2 regions of the Butyricicoccus sp. genome follow, and region 2 is predicted to be linked to the other one. Evidence: riboswitches for the same ligand, from Rfam matches in the RefSeq annotation. Region 2 holds a riboswitch; the other holds the start of a gene.
What was found. A riboswitch is a leader RNA that binds a small molecule or an ion and turns the genes downstream of it on or off. The one in region 2 is predicted to bind cyclic di-GMP.
Positions count from the first base shown of each region.

Region 1: linked by a shared signal. The riboswitch ahead of ACWVX6_RS01915 (S-layer homology domain-containing protein) and the one ahead of ACWVX6_RS10390 (S-layer homology domain-containing protein) in region 2 are both predicted to bind cyclic di-GMP.

Region 1 is NZ_CDRQNY010000003.1:60,609-67,887, forward strand. Features, by position in the region: gene ACWVX6_RS01900 (nitrilase-related carbon-nitrogen hydrolase) at 107-361, shown strand; gene ACWVX6_RS01905 (ATPase P) at 418-1,425, opposite strand; gene ACWVX6_RS01910 (carbon starvation CstA family protein) at 1,509-2,918, opposite strand; gene ACWVX6_RS01915 (S-layer homology domain-containing protein) at 3,080-6,370, opposite strand; cyclic di-GMP riboswitch class I at 6,426-6,519, opposite strand; cyclic di-GMP riboswitch class I at 6,657-6,749, opposite strand; gene ACWVX6_RS01920 (transglutaminase-like domain-containing protein) at 7,026-7,279, opposite strand, start outside.
Region 2 is NZ_CDRQNY010000042.1:28-7,306, forward strand. Features, by position in the region: partial or broken gene ACWVX6_RS10385 (transglutaminase-like domain-containing protein) at 1-587, shown strand, start outside; cyclic di-GMP riboswitch class I at 864-956, shown strand; cyclic di-GMP riboswitch class I at 1,096-1,183, shown strand; gene ACWVX6_RS10390 (S-layer homology domain-containing protein) at 1,230-3,698, shown strand; gene ACWVX6_RS10395 (alpha/beta-type small acid-soluble spore protein) at 3,893-4,159, opposite strand; gene ACWVX6_RS10400 (HlyD family efflux transporter periplasmic adaptor subunit) at 4,751-6,670, shown strand; gene ACWVX6_RS10405 (ABC transporter ATP-binding protein) at 6,684-7,279, shown strand, end outside.

The DNA.
Region 1 (7,279 bases), on a different contig from region 2:
TCTCTATGGGTAATGCCGGACGGAACCGTGCAGGATGTTGCAAAAATGGTGCACATCGCACAGAATATCAACTTCTACGAGCAGGATTACTATACGCCGTCCAACGATGGCTTCAAGGTGTTCCGCACGCCGTTCGACAACGTCATCTGCTTCGATCGCCATGTGCAACCGTGTCGGCACAGAAGGCAAAATGCAGTTTGCCGGCGAATCGCTCGTCATTCATCCGAGCGGCAAGGTGCTTGTCAAAGCAAACGACACTGAGCAGCTGCTCATCTGCGATATCAATCTGCAGGAGGTGCAAAAAATCCGCAGGAATCCGGACTATCTGTCGCTCCGCAGACCGGATATGTACGTCATATAAGCCAAAAAAATCCCTCCTGATCATAAACCGGGAGGGATTTTTGTATCATTTGATTATCACTGATACTCCGCATTGAGGAATATGGGCTTGATGGCGACAACCTCATCGTATTCCTCCTGCGAGACGGTGACATCCGCGTTCAGCGCCTTCAGGTCTGCCTTCACAACGTCGAGCGCCTGCGCAGCGGTCACTGCGCGGCCATCCATGACGGCACGCTGCATGCGGCGCAGCACAACCGGATGTGCATAGCGGGCCGGCAGCGGGAAATTCATATAATCCGCAAGGTAAGCCTGCATTTTCTCCTGTGCCTGCGCATCATTCTGCATGATGGAGGTACGGTTGTTGCGTGCTGTCGGCAGGACGCTGAAGCCTGCAAACGTGAAAATCGCGGCAAGACCGAACAGCGTAAAATAAATCGAGAACGAGCCGTGACGCACGAAGGAAACGATACCGTAAGCCAGCGCCGCAAATCCCAGCAATGTGATCGCCATAGCGGCCCAGCGGTAGCTGCCGTTCGTACACTGAAAGTTCCGGCGGCGTTTTGCGGCTGCGCTCAGTCGTTCGGTCAGCTCAGGACGGCGCTCCAGATAGTCGATTGCGTTATCGAGTGCCTGCACGGTTTTCTCCGCCTGTGCGCTCATCGGCGGACGATTGCGCTCTTCTTCCTCCCGGCGAGCCTTCTCCTCGGCAATGCGCTGCTCTGCCGCCGCGCTGACACACGGAATAGACGGGTGCTCAGCTCGGATAACGCTCAGAAACTCATCGACCTGCTGCTCATACTTGAAATTGCACACCTTCTGTCCGCCGTCGAACTCCACGACCAGATAGGACAGCGTGGCGAAAATGCCCTTGCCGGAAAAGCCGCCCTTGCTCATCGCAACGCGCTTGTACACACGCGTTACCATGGAAAACGGAACATAATACCGCCGGTCAACAAAAAAGCTGTTCAAATAGAGGGCATGCCTGCCGATGCCGCACGGACCGATTTTCCGACAGGTTTTTTTATCCTCGGCAAGCGACGCGTCATCAATACGTCCCGCGCTGAGCGGATAAGGTTTCAACATTTTCCGTCACCCCGCAATTATCGTTATGGATGGCCGCAGCCGACCGCACAAAGGAACGGCCGGCTGCAGCAATGCTATTATATTCAAGCAGATTTCTTTGCGCCGCGCTTCTTGGTCGCACGGATGAACAGTGCGAGCAGCAGTGCCGCGAATACAATACCGATCGGGTACGCCACTTCGGTATTGTAAATTACCGCGCCGTCCGCCGTCTTGCTGTTCAGCAGGCTGCCGAGGCACTCCGGTGCGAGGATGAAATAGGTGCAGGAAACTGCACTCATGAACGTAGCCGGAACAGCTGCAATCCAGAAGTTCTTCTTTTCGGTAAACAGGTACATAGCTGCTGCCCACAGAACGATCATAGCGAGCGTCTGGTTGGTCCAGCTGAAGTAACGCCAGATAACCGTGTAGTCGATCAGACCGGTCGCATTGCCGATGCCGAGGATAGCGCCGATACCGAGTACCGGGATGCACAGCTTCAGGCGGTTTGCGTACGAACTCTGATCCATGTGGAACCAGTCGGACAGCGTCAGACGAGCGGAACGGAATGCGGTATCACCGGAAGTAATCGGGCAGATAACAACGCCGATCATGGCCAGAGCAATACCAACGCCGCCCATGGTCTTGGAGCATACATCGTAGATCGCTGCGGACTGACCGCCTGCCAGCGCTTCCGCCAGACCGGTGTTGAGACCGCCGGTGACCTCATACAGAGCACAGCCGGCTGCCGCCCAGATCAGTGCGATAATGCCTTCGGCTACCATTGCACCGTAGAATACGAAGTGACCCTGCTTCTCGTTTTTCATGCAGCGCGCCATCAGCGGCGATTGCGTGGAATGGAAGCCGGAAATTGCACCGCATGCAACCGTGATGAACATGAAGCTCCATACCGGCGTACCGGACGGGTGCATATTGTACAGGTGAGACCAAATCTCCGGAATGGTGTAATTCGGGTTGGTGAAGATACCGATGATAACACCGACCGCCATGATGATCAGGCACATGCCGAACAGCGGGTATACCTTACCGATGATCTTATCGATCGAAATAAAGGTTGCAATAAAGTAGTAAACCAGGATGAGGATCAGCCAGAACAGCGTGGTCGAAAGCACACCGGACACACCGTTGCTCTTGCACAGCGTAACGATCAAACCGGCCGGGCCGACTGCAAATACCGTACCAACCATGATCAACAGTACAACTGAGAACACACGCATGATATTCTGCATGGTGTGACCGAGGTACTTGCCGGTAACCTCTGCGATGGAGGCACCGTCGTTTCGCTCACTGATCATGCCGGAGAAATAATCGTGTACGCCGCCGGCAAAAATGGTACCGAATGTGATCCACAGGAATACGACCGGACCCCATAGAGCGCCCTGCAGTGCGCCGAAGATCGGACCAAGGCCGGCGATGTTCAGCAGCTGTACCAGAAACAGCTTCCACTGCGGCATGACAACGTAGTCAACTTTAATTCCTCTTTTCCCTTTCGGCAATCCCTATTATGAACCTATGATATAAAAACCACAAGGACAATATGTTATAATTTTAACAAGAAAAATTTGCCGAAATTTGTTTCCTTTAGAAAAAAACTATCAGCGCAATAAAATCCCCCGACCAATGGCCGGGGGATTCGTTCGCCCTTATAGGAAAGTATTTACTTTTCCAGTTCGGTCCAATCACGAGTTTCGCGCAGCTTGCTCCACTTCTCGTGCTTGTTTCCCTTGATGTCGTAATAGTGGCTGTTCGTAGCCTCCTGTACGGCCAGGTAATACCATGCGGAAGTATCGGAGTTGTCGCTCCACTTGATCATGTTGTTGTGCAGATCCTTTGCAGTCTCCGGAAGGCGCTTGAGGACGCGGTTTACGAGCGTCATCGCCTCGGCACGGGTGATCTTGTTATTCGGACGGAAGGTGCCGTCGGTATAACCGTTGATCCAGCCGTTGTTGGAAGCGGCGCTGATTTCGTTCTTTGCCCAGTGGGATGCAATGTCGCTGAAGTCAACAGCAGTCGTGTTGGCCTTGTCGTCAAAACGAGCTGCGATCGCAGCGAACTCCGCACGGGTGATCGGCGCATTCGGATTGAACTTGCCGTGGCTGTCACCCTTTACAATGCCCATAGCGCTCAGCGTAGAAACTGCGTGGTTGTACCATGCACCGGCTGCTACGTCGGAGTAGCTGTTGGTCTTCGTAGAGTTTGCATTGCGGGTCTCGTCGGTCAGCAGACGGAAGAAGATGGTTGCTACCTCAGCACGGGTAATGCCGTTCTGCGGACGAACGGTGCTGTCCGGATAGCCTACGATGTAAGCATAGTGGTCATCGCCGTTCAGACCGGTCGGTACATTATCCGGAATGGTAACGGTAGGCTTGCGGCCGCCGCCGCCACCGCCGCCGCCGGAGGAGGATTTTTTCGCATAGGTATAGGTGAAGACGGTGTCCTTCTCAACCTTTGCATTACCGACAGGAGTCGTATCCCAAGAACCAGCACGGTAGCCGGAGTTCGGCTTGTCACCCACGGCCGGGATACGGGTGATCGGAACCACAACGTATTTGAGCTCATCGCCGTTTTTATAGTCCTTGAACGGAACGTAAACAACGATGTCAGCGTTGCCGCCGTTGTTCCACTCGCCGTTTACAACCTTGAATGCAAGACGGTACTCCCATGCGTCCGGGGTGCCATTGCCGGTCTCGTCCGGCTTCTCACCGCCCTTGACGTCAAGGTAGTAGTACAGGTCGATGGTAACGTCCTTGGTCAGCTTTTCAAGGTTATCGGTAACCTTGGTCAGACCCGGAACGTAAACGTAGGTCTTGCCGTCAACGGTCTGGTTTACCGCATCATTCTTGTAAAGCTCAGCAACCAGTGCATACTCATTGCCGGTCTTGGTCTTACCGTTCTCTACCTTAACCTCAACGTCCTTCTCGTTGTAGAAGTGCTTGTTGATGGTGTAATGCTGCGTATTCTGTGTAAAGAAGCCTTGGATGATAACGTTGCTCTTGATATTGAATTCCTTTGCAGCTTCGTTACCAATCTTCCAGCCAGAGAAGGTGTGGCCTTCCTTAACAGCGTTGTCACGAATCTTTACCCGAGTGCCGTAGTTATAAGTCTCCTCGTCACCCTGCTTCTCGCCGTCAACGTAGTAGGTTACGGTATACTGGCGGGTAATCGGCTTAAATACTGCGATGTAAGTTACGTCCTTAACCACTGCGATAGTAGTCGGGTCAACCAGTGCAGTATCTGCGGTGCCTGCCAGCTTCCAACCTGCAAACTCGTAAGTATACTGCGCGTCAGAAGCCTTGCTTGCCTGATCCTTCGGGTCCTTGGTCGGCTTGTTGTTGTAAGCAACCGTCTGAGTATCGAGAGCATTTACAGCGTTATCAGCATTCTTCCAAGTTACGGTGTACTGGCGGGCAATCGGCTTAAAAACTGCAATGTAGGTTACGTCCGCAGTAACTGCTTGTTCCTTCGGATTAACCAGTGCAGTATCTTCAGTGCCTACCAGCTTCCAACCTGCAAACTCGTAAGTATACTGCGCGTCAGAAGCCTTGCTTGCCTGATCCTTCGGATCCTTAGTCGGATAACCATTGTAGTTTACCGCCTGAGTATCGAGAGGATCTACAGCGTCATCCGAGTTCTTCCAAGTTACCGTGTACTGGCGCGTTACCGGCTCGAATACCGCAATGTAGGTTACGTCCGCAGTCACTGCGCGTTCCTTCGGATTAACCAGTGCAGTATCTGCAGTGCCTGCTAGTTTCCAACCCTTGAACCTGTAATCATACTGAGTGTCAGAAGCCTTGCTTGCCTGATCCTTCGGATCCTTAGTCGGATAACCATTGTAGTTTACCGCCTGAGTATCGAGAGAATCCTCTGCGTCCTCAGAAATCTTCCAAGTTACAGTATACGGATTCGGAATCCACTTTGCGTACAGATGCAGGTCGGTCATCAGAAGATGCTTAGAGCCAACTTCATACTTGTTACCGTCAACATACCAGCCGCCGAAGCTGAATCCGGTCGGGACGGTGAACATGTTATCAAGAACGGTATATGTATCACCGCTCATTGCAGCAACTTCGCGGGAATCGTCGGTCGTGCCGGGGATAGTACCATAGTTAGAATGATAAGTAACCTTAACCGGAACACCGGCTACATAGCCGTCGACATGATAGCCGTCTACCTGATACTTAATGGTGTACCATACAACTCTAATATTATTCACATTAAAGTTTTCGCCCAGTACCGAGAACGGATCAGAGGGATTGGAATCCTTGATGTAGGTTTTGCCATCTTCCGACCAGTTGGCCTTGGTGAAGAAACCGAGGTTTTCCGGAGGATCCAGATATTCGCTTTCAACGCCATCAATCTTGGTATAACCGTTCGTGGCATCGTAGATGCTGTAATTCTTATCAGCAATCTTCTTGCCCTTCGCGGTCAGATAGCCTTTGTAGCCTTTGAAATTGTCGCGGTCGGTAACGCCGCCGTCCGAGGTGTCATTCGGCAGGTAGCTTTCTTGGCCCTGGCTTTCGCCGCTCGTCGGCTTATCACGGTTCGGCAGAAGCACGAAGTACTTGGCTTCCTGCTGCCAATTCCATGCGCGGTCGATTTGAACCTCCTGCACGCTAATTGTATCCGTCGGAGAATTGCTTACTGCATCATTATTCTGAGAATCATTTTCATTGGAATTGCTATTATTGCCAGTCTCCTCGATGTCCGTACCGCCGGACGGTGCCTGTGCAGGATCCTGAGCCTCAGGCTGTCCTTGGGTCCCAGCATCGGGAGTTTGAATGGTGTCTTCTGCGGGAGTACTGTCGACAACCGGCATCTGGTCTTCCGGTGCCGGAAGGGTAGTGATGCCTTCATCGTCGGCCAGCGCCCAGGTCGGGCACATGGTCAGCGCCATGATAGTCGCAAGTGCTCCTGCGAGCAGACGTTTACGCATATTCTTTTTTAACATAGGAATACCTCCTTGGTCAGCGTGCATGCTGATCGAGAGGGATTGCAAATGTATTTCTGGCAACCGGCTGCCATGCGGAGAGAAAAAAACCTCCGTTTAGGCCCCTGGCTTTGCGAGACCGGCTTTCACCGATGGTGCCTTTGTCTGTACAACTTGCTCCTCAACGAGCCGCACAGATCATGTGTTTGTGGGTTTGCGATAATCTCAGAATGCAATGCAGTTTCAACCTCCAAATAAAATACCCCCTTTACAGCGCGCATAGCTCTGCAAGGGGGTATAAAGCACCTTTGGCAGCCGGCTGCCATGCGGAAGAAAGTCTTCCGTTTAGGCCCATTTAGCTTTGCGACACCGGTTTTCACCGGCTGTGCCTTTGTCTGTATCTGTACCCCTTTACGGAAGTCATGCACAGAATTTTACGATCTTTTCTGTCGGCAGATACGCCGGACTGCATACACAGCCCTTTGCCCGAGCCGGACAGAAATCCTCCGGATCCTCTTCTTCAGTATACCATAAATGCCCGCGAACAACAAGCAAATACTGTAAAAGCAAAGAAGAGTTTCAATCCGGAATCGTTTTTTATGCAAGAAATCGCCGCTGATTGGGCATAAACGTATCCCATCAGGACCATTTGCATACAAAATAAAATGAAAAAGTGTTAAGCCGCAGCTACTGCAAGCGCATCGCTGGTGTTGGTGTAGGTCAGCGGAGATACGCAGTCATGCAGGGTTTTGGCGTTCTTCACGCTGCGGGTAACCGCATAGGTCAGGTCAATCTGATACCACTTGCCATTCAGGTTTACCTTGTTCCAAGCGTGGTAGCTGGAGCCGGCGTAACCCTTGGTCAGTGCACACGGGATGCCCTGGCTGCGGCACATTGCTGCAAACAGCGAGGAAAAATCGTAGCAAATAC
Region 2 (7,279 bases):
GCAACGGCAAGTACACCGTAACGCTGTACCGCAACGTTTCCGGTACGTCCTATCAGCAGGTCGAGTCCAAGTCCATGAACGTAACCGTTAAGGACAGCTATGCTCCGTATCTGGCCTCCACTTCCGAGGTTCAGTTCTCCAAGGGTGATACGGTATCCGCTAAGGCTGCTGAACTCTGCAGGAACGCTAAGACCGACGAGGCTAAGGTTATCGCCATCTACAACTATATGGCAAGCCGTTATACTTATGATAACAAGCTGGTGAATGAGATCACCAGTGGCAAGATCACCAAGTACATCCCGGATACCGCCGCTACCCTGAAGGGCACTACCGGTATCTGCTACGATTTTTCCTCGCTGTTTGCAGCAATGTGCCGCAGCCAGGGCATCCCGTGCGCACTGACTAAGGGCTATGTCGGCTCCAGTTACCATGCTTGGAACAAGGTAAACCTGAATGGCAAGTGGTATCAGATTGATCTGACCTACGCGGTTACCCGCAGCGTGAAGAACGCAAAAACCCTGCATGACTGTGTATCTCCGCTGACCTACACCAACACCAGCGATGCGCTTGCAGTAGCTGCGGCTTAACACTTTTTCATTTTATTTTGTATGCAAATGGTCCTGATTGGATATGTTTATGCCCGATCAGCGGCGATTTCTTGCATAAAAAGCGATTCCGGATTGAAACTCTTCTTCGTTTTTACAGTATTTGCTTGTTGTTCGCGGGCATTTATGGTATACTAAAGAAGAGGATCCGGAGGATTTCTGTCCTGCGCAGGCAAAGGGCTGTGTATGCAGTCCGGCGTGTCTGCCGACAGAAAAGATCGTAAAATTCTGTGCATGACTTCCGTAAAGGGGTACAGGTACAGACAAAGGCACAGCCGGTGAAAACCGGTGTCGCAAAGCTAAATGGGCCTAAACGGAAGACTTTCTTCCGCATGGCAGCCGGTTGCCAAAGGTACTTTGTTACCCCCTTGCAGAGCTATGCGCGCTGTAAAGGGGGTATTTTATTTGGAGACTGAACAACCATTCTGCGTTGCCAACAGCCATTTCAAAAAGAACCAACCATCTGTGCTACTCGATAAGGAGTAAGTTGTACAGACAAGGGCACCATCGGTGAAAGCCGGTCTCGCAAAGCCAAGGGCCTAAACGGAAGGTATTCCGCATGGCAGCCGGTTTCCTAATGCAGCTTCTTCATAGTAGTCTTTTACTATTGAAGGAGGGGTTTTCATGATGAAAACAGGAAAAAATAATCGATTCTTAGCCAGCATTCTGGCGGCATCCATGATGCTGACGATGTCTCCGTTCGCATTTGCAGCGGATGAAACGGAGCAGAAAGAAATGACAACGCAGGAGCAGGTTCAGTCTGCTGCTCAAAATGAAACAAACGCAAATCCCGCAGTGTCTCAGATGGACAGTCAGTCTTCTGAGGACACAAACCCCGAAGCGCCTAAGACGGAAGGCCAGTCTCCTAAGGACACAAATTCCGAGGACGGTCAGCCTTCTGAGGACGTAAAACCTGCAGGTGAGAACACCACTGCAGGAGGCAGCACATCCACATCGAAGACTCCGGCAGAATCGGAGAACCCGACAGAACCGGAAACTCCGGCAGAACCGGAAGCACCGAAAAACGCTGCAAAGATCGGCGATACCATGTATCCGACTGTTGCTGACGCGATGGCAGCGGCTAAGCCGGGCGACACCATTGAACTGCTGAAAGATATTACAGAGAGTGTCAAAGTTGAAGTAACTAAGAATTTTGACGGCGAATTAACCATCGATTTGAACCAATACAGTATTGATGGAAATTCTCAGAAGTGTATCTGGCGAACCGGTAGCTCAAATTGTTGGCCCTCAAAACTTATTGTGAAAAACGGCACTCTGAAAAATGCTGGTTCCGGCAGTGCAATTGAGTGGGAAGGAGACCTTGAAGTTGCAAAATGTCGGTTTGAAAAAAATCAGGGCGGAGCAATACAGTCTCGCAGTGGCAATACAACGATTGTAAATTCCACTTTTGAAGAAAACCACTCCGGAAAGGCTGCTGGAGCAGCAATTCAGCTGGCTAGAAATGTGAAATGCGCCATTACTGGCTCCGCTTTTTCGGGAAATGTCACAAATAATATGGGCGGAGCGGTGTATGTTGACCATGGAACGCTCGATATTACAGACTGCACCTTTGAGAAAAATTCCGCCGTCTATGGTGGTGCCATTGCTGTTCATGAGATAGAAGAACTGACGATTGGCAATAACACCAATTGTTTAGAAAATAACGCTTCCTACGGCGGTGCTATCTATGCAAATATTTCCACGAACATCAACATCGTGGCAAACAGCGCACTGTGCAACAACATCGCATCCGGCTACGGCGGCGGCATCTACGCGACTGCGTCCAATATCAACATCGCGGCAAACAGCGCAGTGTATAACAATACCGCAGCGACCGCAGGCGACGACCTGTTTTTCTTCAGCAACTCGACCTTTACGCTCCCGAATGCAAAGGACATGAGCGGCGACCGCATTCTGTCCTCCGACAATATGGAGATTACCGGTTGGTATCATGACGGTTGGTATAAATGGAATGCTGCGCAGGGCGTTCGTGAGCCGATCGGCCGCTGGACGGCGGAAACGGCTGACGGGTATATTGATGAGTATACCCCGGTTGAAAAGGACACGCAGTACATTACGCTCAAGGCAGCGCATCCGCTGATGTACACGCTGACGTATGATGTTACCGGTGACCTGCCGGAAGGCTATACCGCTCCGGCAAAGCAGACGCTGGTTAAGGGCAGCAGCTATACCGTTGCAGAGGTTCCGGCCAGCGTGTCCGGCTCGAAGGATGGCGTGAACGGTACATTCTCCTTCAACGGCTGGAAAAAGGATGACGGTACGGTTCTGACTGGCGAGCAGCAGCTGACCGCAGACCTTACGCTGCACGGCGTATGGACCTTTACGAAAAAATCCTCCGGCGGCGGTGGCGGCGGCAGCCGCAAGCCCACCGTTACCATTCCGGATAATGTACCGACCGGTCTGAACGGCGATGACCACTATGCTTACATCGTAGGCTATCCGGACAGCACCGTCCGTCCGCAGAACGGCATTACACGTGCTGAGGTAGCAACCATCTTCTTCCGTTTGCTCACCGATGAGACCCGCAATGCAAACTCCACCAAGTCCAACAGCTACTCCGACGTAGCAGCCGGCGCATGGTACAACCACGCTGTTTCTACGCTGAGCGCTATGGGCATCGTAAAGGGTGACAGCCACGGCAAGTTCAATCCGAATGCGCCGATCACCCGTGCGGAGTTCGCTGCGATCGCAGCTCGTTTTGACGACAAGGCCAACACGACCGCTGTTGACTTCAGCGACATTGCATCCCACTGGGCAAAGGACGAAATCAGCGCCGCTGCCAACAACGGCTGGATCAACGGTTATACCGATGGCACCTTCCGTCCGAATAACAAGATCACCCGTGCCGAGGCGATGACGCTCGTAAACCGCGTCCTCAAGCGCCTTCCGGAGACTGCAAAGGACCTGCACAACGACATGATCAAGTGGAGCGACAACTCCGATACTTCCACATGGTATTACCTGGCCGTACAGGAGGCTACGAACAGCCACTATTACGGCATCAAGGAAAACAAGCACGAGAAGTGGAGCAAGCTGCGCGAAACTCGTGACTGGACCGAACTGGAAAAGTAAAAAATCTCCCGACTTTAGGGCAATGTCACTTAGTTAAAAACAAAAGAACATAATAGTCCACGGGAAACGACAGCGCACAGCGAAGCGAAAGCAAGCTGTGCGCTGTTTTTCTTATCTCATGCGAGGGAAGATGAGGAAGATCTGATGGTTATTCACAGATAAGGCAATGCTGTGCGATAGGCATATAGACTGCGCTATATCCACCCGGCAATATACTGAACGCTCACACAGTGCCCGACCGCGGTGCGATTTTCCCGCGCGAAGCTTGAAGTATGTACGGGACACATCTTCTTCACCATCTGACCGCCTACGGAGCCGGCCTGACGGCTGGTCAGATCGCCGTTATAGCCCTGCTTGAGGTTTACGCCGACCTCGGCAGCTGCCTCCATTTTGAAGCGATCCATTGCCGCGCGTGCTTCCGGTACCATGCCCTGATTAGAACCATTTTTCGTGTTAGTCATGTTTGTTCGCTCCTTTTCGATTCGGTTTGGTGTGTTGGGTTTTGCTGATAGTAGGTTGCGCACCAAAGGTCGAAATATGAGATGCAAATGCTGTGACGGAAGCCAGAAAATATGATAAGCAAACGCGTTTTGCCAGCGCAGGAAAACAAGCGTTGAAAATTTACTTTTGGACAGCGCATAAAACCTGCTCTGCTCATATAATAAAGGAAAGCACAGACATATACAGCCTTATTAGTTACGGTATATACTGCAGATGGGTTAGCTTATTCTAACTTATCGTTTCCGCCCGTCACCCAACCGTCCGGATGTGTTTTTCACTAAATTGTAAGCAAACATGTCTTGCAAGGATTTGTGCAATATGCTAATATGATGGTAATACATGTCCGATGCACAAATGTGCAATATGCGGACAGGGGAACGAATCCCGAGAAAGTCTGACAGCGATCGGAAGCGGCAGTGGAGGTGCCGCTGAAAAAGTCATATTCACTCAGATTAGGATGCTTAACCTTTTACAAGCACAGATTTACGTGGAAATAGGGCGGCTATGCCGCTTTATCAATAATGGATAGAGAACAGAAAGGACATCATAGTATGAGTCAAAACGAGAAGAAGGTATTCGGCAGACACAAAAAACAGGAAGAATCGCCTTTAGAGCAGACGCAGGCAGTGCCTGCGGTACAGGATGAAATCGCGGCAGAGCCTGCAGCCGAGGCGTCGCCCAAGCGCAACAAATACGCAGACAAAATGAATCGCAAAAAGCGCAGACTGAGCAAGGGTGCGCGTATCGGCATTACGGCGGCGGCGGTTGCGCTGCTGCTTGGCGGCGGCATCTGGGCTGTGGTGAAATCCCGCGATGCGGGCACGGAGAATGTGACGCAAACCACGGCTGCGGTCAGTTGCGGCGATCTAGAGACCTACATAGAGGGAAGCGGCGTTACTGCTGCCAAAAAACGTGAGGAGCTTGGCCGGGAGGTTAAGGGCAAGGTAACACAGGTGCTGGTTGCCGAGGGCGACGAGGTGCACACCGGCGATCCGCTGCTGGTGATCGACCCGACCGAAACCCGCAAGGAGCTTGCGGATGCACAAAAGGAGCTGACCGAGGCGGAACGCGGTGTCTCGGACGCGCAGCTGGAGGTCTCCAAGGCACAGTCCGACTTGAGCACGGCGCAGAGAAAACTGAGCCGTCTGCACATCACGGCGCCGTTTACCGGCAAACTGATTCCGACGAAGGATTCGGACAACAAGGATGTGTCCTTCCGTGTCGGTGAGCAGGTGAGCGAGGGACAGGTCATCGGCTACATGGTAAATGACCGCCAGATGAAGCTGACGCTGGCGTTCAGCGCCGAATATGCCCGCAGCATTCGCACCGGACAGGCGGCCACGGTATCCATCGCTTCTGCGATGAGCGAGGTGAGCGGTACGGTATCGTCGGTCGAGACAGCGCAGCAGATTTCGAGTGAAGGTGTGCGCGTTATTCGCGTCGGCATTACGGTGAATAACCCTGGTTCGCTGACAAAGGGCATGACAGCCACAGCGACAATCAATGCCGGACGCCTCGGTGCGATCTATCCGGCGAACGCAGGCACACTGGAATACAGCCGCGAGGAAGCCGTCACCGCACAGATAAGCGGCGAGATCATCAAGCTGAACGGCACAAGCTACAGCACCTACAACGGCGGTGCGCTTATCATGTCCCTGTCGAGTGACGCTTCTCAGGATGAGATTTCAGCCGCGCAGAATGGTATTGCGGCGGCAAACCGCACGGTTGCCAGCGCAAAGACGGTTGCAGACGAAAAGCGGGCACACATTGCCGAACTGCAGCAGAAGATTCAGAACTCGACCGTTACCTCTCCGATAGACGGCGTTGTTGTCAGCCTGAACGCCGTTGAAGGACAGGAGGCGACCGGCTCGGAGACGCTCGTTGTGGTTGCTGATTTGAATGATATTGTCGTCAACGCCGAGGTCTCCTCAATGGATATCGGCTCGGTGCAGCAGGGACAGCAGGCGACTATGACGATGTACGCTTCGGACGGCTCCGAGATTTCGCTGACCGGCGAGGTACAGTCGGTTGCGCTGGAGCCGACACAGAACTCCAGTAACGGGCAGGGCAGCATGCCGACCTTCAAGGCGGTCATTTCGGTGGATCCGCTGGAGGGACAGAAAATTTACAGCGGTATGTCGATCGAATATAAAATCACGACGGCCTCGTCCTACGGCTGCCTGATGGTACCGTCGTCGGCTATCGTCAACACGGACAGCGGCACAGCTGTATTCGCCAAGCCGCTGACGGACGAGAACGGAAACGAGATTCCGTTTGAGGAAACCCTGCCGATCCCCGAGGGTACCGAAGGCATTCCGGAGGATTATCAGCTTGTACCGGTTGAGACCGGCATTGCCGATTCGACCAACACGGAAATCCTCGGCGGTCTGGAAGAGGGCACCGAGGTATTCCTCGCCGGTCCGAGCGATCTGTATGCCGAAATGTCGGGTGACGGCATGTCCGTCGGTTAAGGAGGGCGCGCTTATGTGGGAAAGAAACGCGCAGACTCCTGACACGGAGCGCCGCGCTGAATTGTTAATTGACGTTCAGCGCATGAGCAAGATTTACAACGAAGGAAGAGAAAACGAAGTGCGTGCACTGGATGACATCTCGCTGCAGGTGCAATGGGGGGAGTTCCTGTGCATTCTGGGACAGTCCGGCTCGGGCAAGTCCACGCTGATGAACATTCTCGGCTGTCTGGATATTCCAACCTACGGCTCCTATCATCTAAACGGGCAGCTGGTCAGCGATATGAAGCCGTCCGTACTGTCCGGTATCCGCAACCGGGAGATCGGGTTTATCTTTCAGGGCTTTAATCTGATTCCGGCGCTGACGGCGCTGGAAAACGTCGAGCTGCCGCTCATCTACCGCGGTATGCCGCGGGAGGAACGCCGCCGTCTGGCGCAGGAGGCGTTAGTCTCGGTCGGTCTGGAAAAGCGCATGGATCACCGTCCGGGCGAGATGTCCGGCGGACAGCAGCAGCGTGTTGCGATCGCGCGGGCAGTAGCGGCAAAGCCGCCGATCATCATGGCGGACGAGCCGACCGGCAATCTGGATTCTGCTTCCGGTCTGGATATTAT